DNA from 3 places in the Paenibacillus sp. FSL K6-4396 genome. Region 1 is predicted to be linked to each of the others. Evidence: predicted binding sites of a transcription regulator. Region 1 holds the regulator's gene; each other region holds the start of a gene.

What was found. The regulator NrdR, encoded in region 1, represses ribonucleotide reductase genes. The targets are predictions, from matches to a motif close to AACACNATATATNGTGTT.
Region 2: MHB85_RS10445 (adenosylcobalamin-dependent ribonucleoside-diphosphate reductase) is a predicted target of NrdR. The motif match lies at 1,188-1,205, and genes of this name have one in related genera.
Region 3: MHB85_RS28920 (anaerobic ribonucleoside triphosphate reductase) is a predicted target of NrdR. The motif match lies at 1,797-1,814, and genes of this name have one in related genera.

What each region holds. Positions count from the first base shown of each region.
Region 1 is NZ_JBBOCR010000001.1:2,129,677-2,133,008, reverse strand. Features, by position in the region: gene MHB85_RS09730 (S-layer homology domain-containing protein) at 1-993, shown strand, start outside; tRNA gene MHB85_RS09725 (tRNA-Ala) at 1,213-1,285, opposite strand; gene nrdR (transcriptional regulator NrdR) at 1,471-1,938, opposite strand; gene MHB85_RS09715 (alpha/beta-type small acid-soluble spore protein) at 2,054-2,275, shown strand; gene MHB85_RS09710 (lytic transglycosylase domain-containing protein) at 2,358-2,921, opposite strand; gene coaE (dephospho-CoA kinase) at 2,918-3,332, opposite strand, start outside.
Region 2 is NZ_JBBOCR010000001.1:2,286,501-2,289,832, forward strand. Features, by position in the region: gene MHB85_RS10440 (DEAD/DEAH box helicase) at 1-703, opposite strand, end outside; gene MHB85_RS10445 (adenosylcobalamin-dependent ribonucleoside-diphosphate reductase) at 1,267-3,332, shown strand, end outside.
Region 3 is NZ_JBBOCR010000001.1:6,622,273-6,625,604, forward strand. Features, by position in the region: gene MHB85_RS28915 (hybrid sensor histidine kinase/response regulator) at 1-1,379, opposite strand, end outside; gene MHB85_RS28920 (anaerobic ribonucleoside triphosphate reductase) at 1,861-3,332, shown strand, end outside.

The sequences.
Region 1 (3,332 bases):
AAGGATAAACCCGCGGTCACAGACAAAAACGGCAACACCACCCTGCCAGGCGGCGGCGAGATTACGACCAAAGGCGGGACGAAGATCAAGGTACCCGAAGGCACAACGATAGACTCAAACGGGAAGGTAAGTATTCCAGCAGACAAGAGCGCCGAAGTGACACTACCCGGCGGCAACAGCACAGTGACCATTTCGGGCGGCTCGACGATCGCGAGCGACGGTACGGTCACAATAGGCGGCAAAGACGCGCATGTGAACCTATCAAACGGCAACCAGGTGTATTTCCACGGCGGATCGAAGATACGGAGCGGCGGAGCGGTTGTGGTAGGACCAAGCGGCGCAAGAGTCGGCTTAGACAACGGCATATCGCTGAACATCCGTGAGGGTACGGAGCTGGCGTTTGATGACGCCACCCCACTGGGTTTCCTCGTGATATCAGGCAATCCTTTCACGGATGCCAACATGCACGAATGGTTCTACAACGATATAAATTTCGTCTACACTTACGATCTTTTCAACGGCACGACGTCCACGACGTTCTCACCGGGCACCGCAATGACGCGTGCAATGTTCGTGCAGGTACTGGCCAATCTTGAGAATGTAAACCTTTCCAGCTACACGAGTTCCCGCTTTAGCGACGTGAAGGACGGACAGTGGTACACGGCGGCAGCCGAGTGGGCGGCCGAAAAAGGCATAGTCAACGGTACAAACGCAGACCTGTTTGACCCCAATTCACCGATGACGCGCGAGCAGATGCTGGTGATACTGTACAATTACATGAAGTACAAGGGCTATGAGATACCTGAAAGCAACTCTATGTCCTTCACGGATCAGAGTGAGATCAGCTCCTGGGCGTTGGAGGCCGTTCAGGCGCTGCAAGGCAACGGCATTGTATTAGGCAAACCGGGCAACTTTTTTGCTCCCAAAGCCACCGCCACCCGCGCCGAAGTAGCCACAATCGCTGAACGTTTCGTTGAATATCTGGCTAATTGAAAGCGTATACAGAATTAAGGTGACCCCTCCCGGCTGGACAATATCTAGCCGGAAGGGTCTCCTTGTTTTCAAACTATTCTTTTTTTGACGTCTAGAAGATTCGTCCCCAAGCTCGTCCCCAAGTCCAAAAATTCTACTTAATTAATTAATTAATGCATGTGTCTGATTTATTTCACCACAAAAAACGCCATCACAATAATGTGATGGCGTTCTTAATAATGGAGCCTAGGGGGATCGAACCCCTGACCTCATCGCTGCCAGCGATGCGCTCTCCCAGCTGAGCTAAGGCCCCAGGATATGAAATAGATAACTTGTCCAACACTGCTACGTTCCACAGGCGACTCCTATATCATATAAAATCCAGCTTTCGCTGTCAATCAATTTTTCAAGATCCAAAGTGATTGGAGAAGAACAACCGATTTCACTGGCACACACGGACTGGAACTCCAGACTGCTCTTCTCCCATTACCAACTTCACTAATCCTCCAGAACGTCTTTGGACAACAGGGATTTCAGTTCTTTCATGAACATATTGATATCTTTGAACTGGCGATATACCGACGCGAAACGAACATATGCCACTTCATCGACTGGAAACAACTGTTCCATCAATAGTTCACCAATCTGGCGACTCTCCACTTCAGCATCAGCTGTATTACGCAGAGATTTCTCCACTTCAGATACCATCATCTCCAGCGTCTCAACGGAGACTGGACGTTTCTCACAGGCACGAATAAGCCCGCGGAGAATTTTGTCCCGGCTGAACTCTTCACGACTGCCATCTTTCTTAATGACGATAAGTGGAGTCTCCTCAATCATCTCAAACGTTGTGAATCTTCGGGCACACTGCTCACACTCACGGCGACGACGAATGGACTTTGCTTCGTTGGCCGGACGCGAATCAAGCACTTTGGTACCCATATAACCGCAATAAGGACACTTCAAATCAGATCACTTCCCACGTTTTACTTTTACCACATATTCCCTGTCTTGATTTTGTAATGAAAAATGCATTGCCGAGACATAATACTTTTACCAACTCACGAGGAGGTGAACAGCAATGGCACAAAGCAACGGTAACTCCAACAACCTGGTGGTAACTAAAGCTTCCGCAGCACTCGAGCAAATGAAATATGAAGTTGCTCAAGAACTCGGAATCAGCATCCCACAAGACGGATACCAAGGTAACATGACTTCTTACGAGAACGGTTCGATCGGTGGATACATCACGAAGCGTCTGGTAACAATTGCAGAACAGCAATTGGCAGGTCAATACCAATAATATCTGCATCGTAATACGCTACACAGAGGAGCATGGAGCGGCCGGTGAATAACCGGCCTGCTCTGTGCTTCTACTTATATACTTAGAACGTATTATAGATCTTTACATACTGATTATAATAGTAAATGACCCTTTGTACATAGTGACGCGTCTCACCAAACGGAATATCTTTCACTGTATCGAACGAGCCATCCCATACACCATCTCTAAGCCAACTGTTTACTTTGCCTGGTCCCGCATTATAGGCAGCGATCATCACTGCTTCATTGCCATCGAATTGATCGGACAGATTCCGCAGATACCATGTGCCTAATTGAATATTGCGTTCAGGCTCGTGCTTCAATTCCTCCAGCGAAGTGTCGGGAATTTTGGCTTGTTCCAATATCCAGTTAGCCGTGTCCGGCATCAGTTGCATGAGCCCAATGGCACCTCGTTTGGATTCCTTGCTTGTCTTAAAATTGGTCTCCACCTTGATAATGGAAGCAATCAGAAACGGATCAACCTCATAACTCTGAGATTGGGCACGGATCTCTTCCTTATAATGAATGGGATAGAACCATGCCATCCAGTTTGTATTCAGAAACAACACCAATACAAAGGACACAAACATCAACAGCAGGACACGTTTCTTACGCAATATTTTCATAACAAACCCTTACGCTGTAGATATGAGTCAATTTGCTGCTCCGTCTCAGTCCATAAACCGCTGTTATCGATGACAATGTCTGCCAGCTGTTTTTTGCGCTCAATATCCATCTGTACATCCATCCGGGTCTCAGCCTGTGCTGCAGTCATTCCATCCCGACTCATCAATCGATCTCGTTGCACTAATCTTGGAACATATACAACCATGACTTCCTCGAAACCATCCTCCAGACCCGATTCGTACAGCAAAGGAATATCAGACACCACAAGTTTATCCGGATGTTGCAATTCGTATGCAGCAGCCCGTTCGCGCATCTCTCTTCGGATCGCCGGATGTGTAATAGCCTCAAGTGCCTTTCGTTCCTCAGGTTGTTGAAAAACAATACTTCCAAGCTTTTTCCGATCCAGTGTT
Region 2 (3,332 bases), 160 kb from region 1:
GCAGGTTGATCAGATTGAACAACTCGCTCATATCGTTCTGCACAGGTGTAGCTGTGAGCAGCAGACAATACTTTTTGCGCAATTTCAGCATGAATTGATAGTTGGTTGTTTTCTTGTTTTTGAGCTTATGGGCCTCGTCAATAATGATCATGTCGTAATCGGTATTCAGCAGCATATCTTTATGCGGGTCACGTTTGGCTGTATCCATGGAAGCAACAACCACTTCATTCTGCCAGGAATAGGCCTTTTTCTGGGCAATGGCAGGGATGCCAAATTTCGAATTCAACTCCCGTACCCATTGCAGCACAAGAGACGCTGGCACGAGAATGAGTACCTTGGATACGAGACCCCGAACCATATATTCTTTCAGAATGAGACCAGCTTCAATGGTTTTGCCAAGACCCACCTCATCGGCGAGAATGGCCCGGCCTGACATTTCAAATAATACTCTGCGTGCAGTGTCCATCTGGTGAGGGAGTGGAGTGAGGCCTTGCAGATGCTTGAGACATTGGATCTCGTCAAAATTGGGAATCAGATTGGTCTCTTCGGCTTGAATGCCCAGTTGAAAGAGTCGGTAATCTCCCCAAGGGCCTCCTTTATCCAGTCGTGATTCCAACTGATTAATCCAGCTTCGATCGAATTCCAGTGGAACGGGCAGCTCGGCTACAGGTTGATTCGTGTGGTGCGGGTTTTTCCGGTTCATGATGCTTCCTCCCCTGCCATACGTGATGACGTTTTATTCGTAGGTAATAGTATGGACGAATGAGAGGCAGTTCATAACTATACAAGTTGAACTACAGTTTATTTGCACGAACACTACGATGACAGAACAATCTTCCAATCGCTGTTATCCCCAGATTTCTTTGATTCCCTTTTCTGGAGGGGAAATCCGGTGATAGCGTATGCTTTCGATGCAGCTTTCTTTCAGAAAGCTTTTAGGCGAACGCTTCGCTTTTTCAGTTTTTTTTTGTCCTCTCCGTTGATGTGCAAATGATTAGTTTAACTTATATTGAACCCAGAAATTTAGTAAAGGCACATGTTTTTTTGTCCCAAAAAATTCACAGGTTTTGTATGCGTGAGTCTAAGGGTGTGTGAAGAAGCTTGTCCGAGCAGGAGAGTCTAAAAAATAAGGTCTGTGATAAAAGTCATATAGAAAATCAATATATGGTGTAATATACTGGTTTTATATCACTATATGTGGTGTTTCATCATAATTTACTTTTATAGTGAAAATGGAGCTTTATACCGGGGAGGTTGAATGCAGCGATGAAATCAAACCAACGATCGTACCAATTAGAAGGACTTAGCGAAAAAATATTTTTGGACCGATACGCCTGGAAGGATGCTGACTCGAATCATGCCAAGGTCGGAGATGTGGTACTGGTATTAACAAAGGATGATCCCAAGTTCCCAACCAAGGAAGTGGGCGAAATTATAGAACGTCAGGGTCAGCTCGTACAGGTAAGGACTCGAAGCGGAGAGATCATCGAGACCAGCGTGGAGAAACTGACACTCAATATCGAAAAAACACCGGAAGAGATGTGGAGCCGGCTTGCCAAAGCCATGGCCTCTGTTGAATCCACAGCAGATCAGCGGGCAACGTGGGAGTCCAAGTTCCACTCCGTGTTGGAGGATTGGAAGTTAGTACCCGGAGGGCGTATTGCTGCGGGAGCGGGGGCAAGCGATGAGCTGACACTTTTCAATTGTTATGTCATTCCGTCTCCGCAGGACAGTCGGGGTGGCATCATGAAGACCTTGACCGAGATGACGGAGATTATGGCACGTGGGGGAGGCGTGGGCATTAATTTGTCTTCTTTGCGTCCTCGCCGAGCGGTGGTGAAAGGTGTTAACGGATCATCCAGCGGCTCCGTATCGTGGGGAGGATTGTTCAGTTATACGACGGGACTGATTGAACAGGGCGGAAGCCGCCGGGGTGCACTCATGCTGATGATGAATGACTGGCATCCGGATGTGCTTGATTTTATTACCGTGAAACAAACAATGGGGCAGGTGACCAATGCCAATCTGTCTGTATGTGTGAGCAACGCCTTTATGGAGGCTGTCAAGCAGGACGGAGATTGGGATTTGGTTTTCCCCGATACGAACGATCCAGACTACGACACCGAGTGGAACGGGGATATGCAGCAGTGGAAAGCCGCAGGTCATTCGGTGGTACACTATCGAACGCTGAAGGCTCGCGAAATCTGGCATACCATTATTGAATCAGCCTGGAAATCGGCAGAGCCTGGTGTGGTTTTCATGGAGTACTATAACCAGATGTCCAACAGCTGGTACTTTAATCCGATCATCTGTACTAATCCTTGCGGTGAACAAGGCCTGCCTGGCTGGGGTGTATGTAATCTGTCAGCGATCAATCTGTCCAAATTCTATGATGAAACGAATCATGATGTGGCATGGGATGAACTGGCGGAAACCACTCGCATCTCGGCTAGATTTTTGGACAATGTCATCGATGCAACACCATATCATTTTGAGGAAAACAGACTGAATCAGCAACGTGAACGCCGGGTTGGGCTTGGCACGATGGGACTGGCAGAGCTAATGATTAAGCTGCGTATAAGGTACGGCAGTCCTGAATCCCTTGAATTTCTGGATAAACTGTATGGATTCATGGCGAAGGAGGCCTATCTGGCATCGGCAGAGATTGCAGCAGAGAAGGGAGCTTTCCCAGCTTTCGAAGCTGAACCGTACTTACAGAGTGGATTCATGAAAAACATGGTTGCAACGTACCCTGAAGTAGGAGAGGCCATTCGCAAACAGGGCATTCGAAATGTCACACTGATCACACAGGCGCCAACGGGAAGTACAGGTACGATGGTGGGCACATCAACAGGGATTGAACCGTATTTCGCCTTCAAGTATTTCCGTCAAAGCCGTCTAGGTTATGATGAACAGTTCGTACCCATTGCGCAAGATTGGCTGGATGAACATCCGGGTGAAGCTTTACCAGACTATTATGTGACAGCGATGGATCTGTCGGCTGAGAATCACATCCGGGTGCAGGCTGCGATTCAGCAATGGGTGGATAGTTCGATCTCAAAGACGGCCAACTGTCCGGCTGATTTTACGGTGAAGGATACGGCTGAGCTATACGAACTGGCCTTCGACCTTGGCTGTAAGGGAGTAACGATATATCGCGACGGCAGCAGGGATGTGCAGGTGTTGTCCACGTCGAAGAAGGAAGAGACCCATTCCGAAGATCAGAACACGGCGGAAGCAAAAGAGAAGACGGACGTATCTGCAATAGATAACCCGAATAATATACGAGGGCAGGCAGGTGTTGAAGCGTTCAGTAGCGAGGTTGATGTTGA
Region 3 (3,332 bases), 4.5 Mb from region 1:
GAGGTCATGTGTACATCCATCTCCCACCTGCGCATCAGGGAAGAGACGCCTTGCAAAATGTCAGGGTCCTTGGCAAGTAACACCTTTTTGCCTTTTAAACGCTGCTGAACACTTGCGAGTTGAGGTAACTCCCAGTATCTGCGCAATGGAAGGGAGATGTTGAATTCCGTCTCATTTTCCTTCACACTACTCACCTGAATACGGCCATGCATGAGAATGGCAAGATTCTGGCTTACAGCTAAACCCAGATTACTTCCAATCAGTTTTTGGATATTCAAATTTTCATCTTGGCTGTTAAAGGTTGGTGTCTTCTTGTCCGATAACATCTGACCCGTGTACTTCACCTTGAGCTGAAGTGTACCGGTCTCCTCCAATTCTTCTCCGTTCACCACTGCTGTGATCAGAACGGAACCTTCACGCGTTGAATCGAGAGCATACTGAATGACGTGTGCAAGCAACTGTCCAATCTTGACTTCATCACCAACAAACACTTGAGATACATTCAGTTCAAGATTTAATCCCAGCTCAATGTTCTTGCCCGTCGCAATCCCGGCATAGAGATACACGGTATTCTCAATGGTGCCTACCAGATCAAACGGATCATCATGTATAACCGTTTTACCTGCTTCATTAATGTTGAAATTCATCATATTATTCAGCAAGGAAAGCAAAATATTTCCGCTTGTCTCAATCATGTTCACATATTCGGACTGCTCCTCAGGCATATCCGGTGTGCGCATCAGATCTGTCAGTCCCAAAATACCGTTCAAGGGATTGCGAATCTCGTGACTCATTAGCTTCAACATCTGTGTTTTGGTCATAGCCTCAGATTCGGCACGTTCTTTCTCTGCCTGGAGCTGCTCTTGCATTTGTTCCGAATCACTCAATTTCCGCTCCTGAACATGCAACGTGCTTTCCAGATCAACAACATAACCCAGGAATACAGCCATCGCCTTCAGTGTCTTCATATCAGTTTCGCTGATGATATAACCAGGATCATCCATCAGACAGATGGTACCAAATGTTTCGCCCGATCTTCTCATAATAGGCACGCCCACGAAAAAGCGATTGCCTAGTCCGCTCGTAACGCCCATGGATCGTGTCATCGGATGTTCACATGTATCCTCGATCGTAAGAACGCTACCTTTGTCTTTTAAGACCAGGCTGCAATATGAATCCGTAAATGGAAGTGCACTGCCTTTAACAATTAGCTCTTCCGTACGATTAAAGGCTTCCAAAATGAAATTTGTCACCCCGTCATTCGTGGCAACAAAGATGGTATTGACCTTCAATATACCGCTTAATACATCTACGATATGGGCCGCAGCTTCCTTTATATCTTCATAGAAGCCTCTCGTAATGCCTTCTGCCGTCCCCATGATCCACCCCTTTTGTCTTAGCTGCACTTTCTAATCTGTATATCAGAATGTTTAATCACGTACAAGGGTTCATCAAGAATCCGAATAGCTGTCACAATCTATACTTATATGATTAACACCGTAGAAGTAAAAGAGAATCATTCTGCCTGCCGATAGCCCGTTGTCGGACAAAAGCAGGTCTTGAACTGATCGTTTAAAAACGGAAAATGTATTGCAAATCGCCTTTTCAGATTGATTAAAGTCCATCTTGTCCGACTTCGTATAATTATCCTTGCAGGCAACTAGCAATTATACGCTTCTACTCAGACTTTGGGAACCTTTATCCGCAGCAATTAAAGGAAAGTCCATTTTGTTCTGTAAGCTGTGTGATCATTATCACACCCAAAAAACCACATATAGTTTATAAATGGATAATACGAATCTACATATAGTATTTAACGTGAATTGAATGATACCAAAATCATTTTAGGAGGAACCTTACATGAACATGCTTGAGTATGCCACTCCACCGGCATCCGATCCATTATCCGACCTGGGAAGACGAATTATTGGCGCAGAAGACGCCGATACGCTGAGGGAAAATGCAAATCTGAACGGGGACTCCTTCAGCGGTAAGATGAGCAGGCTCGGTTCGGAGACCGCCAAGTGGCATGCTCTGCGTCATGTGTTGCCGGAAGAGCTTGCCCAAGCTGTGGAGAACGGAGATCTGTATGTACACGATCTGGATCAGTATGCACTTGGAACGACCAACTGCATCTTTATCCCGTTTGACCGTCTCCTTGCTTCAGGTTTCAATACAGGCAACGGATCCGTTCGCACACCTCAGACGATCATGTCTGCAATGGCCCTGGTTGCGATCATCTTCCAATCCCAGCAGAACAGTCAATATGGCGGTGTATCGGCCAATAAGATTGACTGGGATCTGGCCCCTTATGTACAACGATCATTCCGCAAACATTATCGCAAAGGACAACGGCTCTTTGGTGAAAATGTTCTGATCGGGGATGAACAGGTTCATCTGGATAGCATCGAAGCGAAGAATCAATGTCCACGGGCATATGCCTTCGCCTATGAAGAGACTGAATTGGAGACAGGACAAGCTGCTGAATCACTGATTCATAACCTGAATACGATGAGCAGCCGGGCAGGTGGGCAGATTCCATTTACTTCACTGAACTATGGATTATGTACGTCAGCAGAAGGCCGGTTGGTATCACGCTCATTGCTGGAAGCAACCATTCGTGGCCTGGGCAACGGGGAGACTCCCGTGTTCCCTCAACATATTTTCCAATGTAAACAGGGGATCAATCAGGCTCAAGGTGAGCCGAACTATGATTTGTTCCGGCTCGCAGTCACCTGTTCATCCCGGCGGATGTATCCTAACTTTGTCAATGTGGATGCCTCTTTCAATCTGCCTTTCTATCATCCGGAAGATCCGGATACGATCATCGCAACTATGGGATGCCGCACACGTACACTGGCTGACCGGTTTGGTCGCAATCGTCAAAGTGGTAAAGGTAACCTGTCCTTCAACACCATTAACCTCGTGAAGCTCGGCATCCGGTTTGGCATCTGCCAGGGCAACAGAGCGGTTGCTGATCGGGCGGGATTCTACACTGCACTGGAATCCGTGATGCAAAATGCTGCGCATGGTCTGTTGCATCGGTACCGTATCCAGACTGTTCAACCTGCTAAGGCGTCAGATTTCATGATGCGGGAGGGTGTATGGGAAGGCGGGGAGCAACTTGCTCCGAATGAACCCGTTGGGGATCTGCTCAAACATGGTACGTTATCCCTGGGTTTTATTGGCCTGGCAGAATGTATGACAGCTCTCTATGGACGCCATCATGGACAGGACCCTCATGTACACCGCGAAGCGCTCAACATTATTCGGACCATGAGAGAGTTCTGTGATCGGATGAGCGAGCAGCATAACTTGAATATCACCCTGTT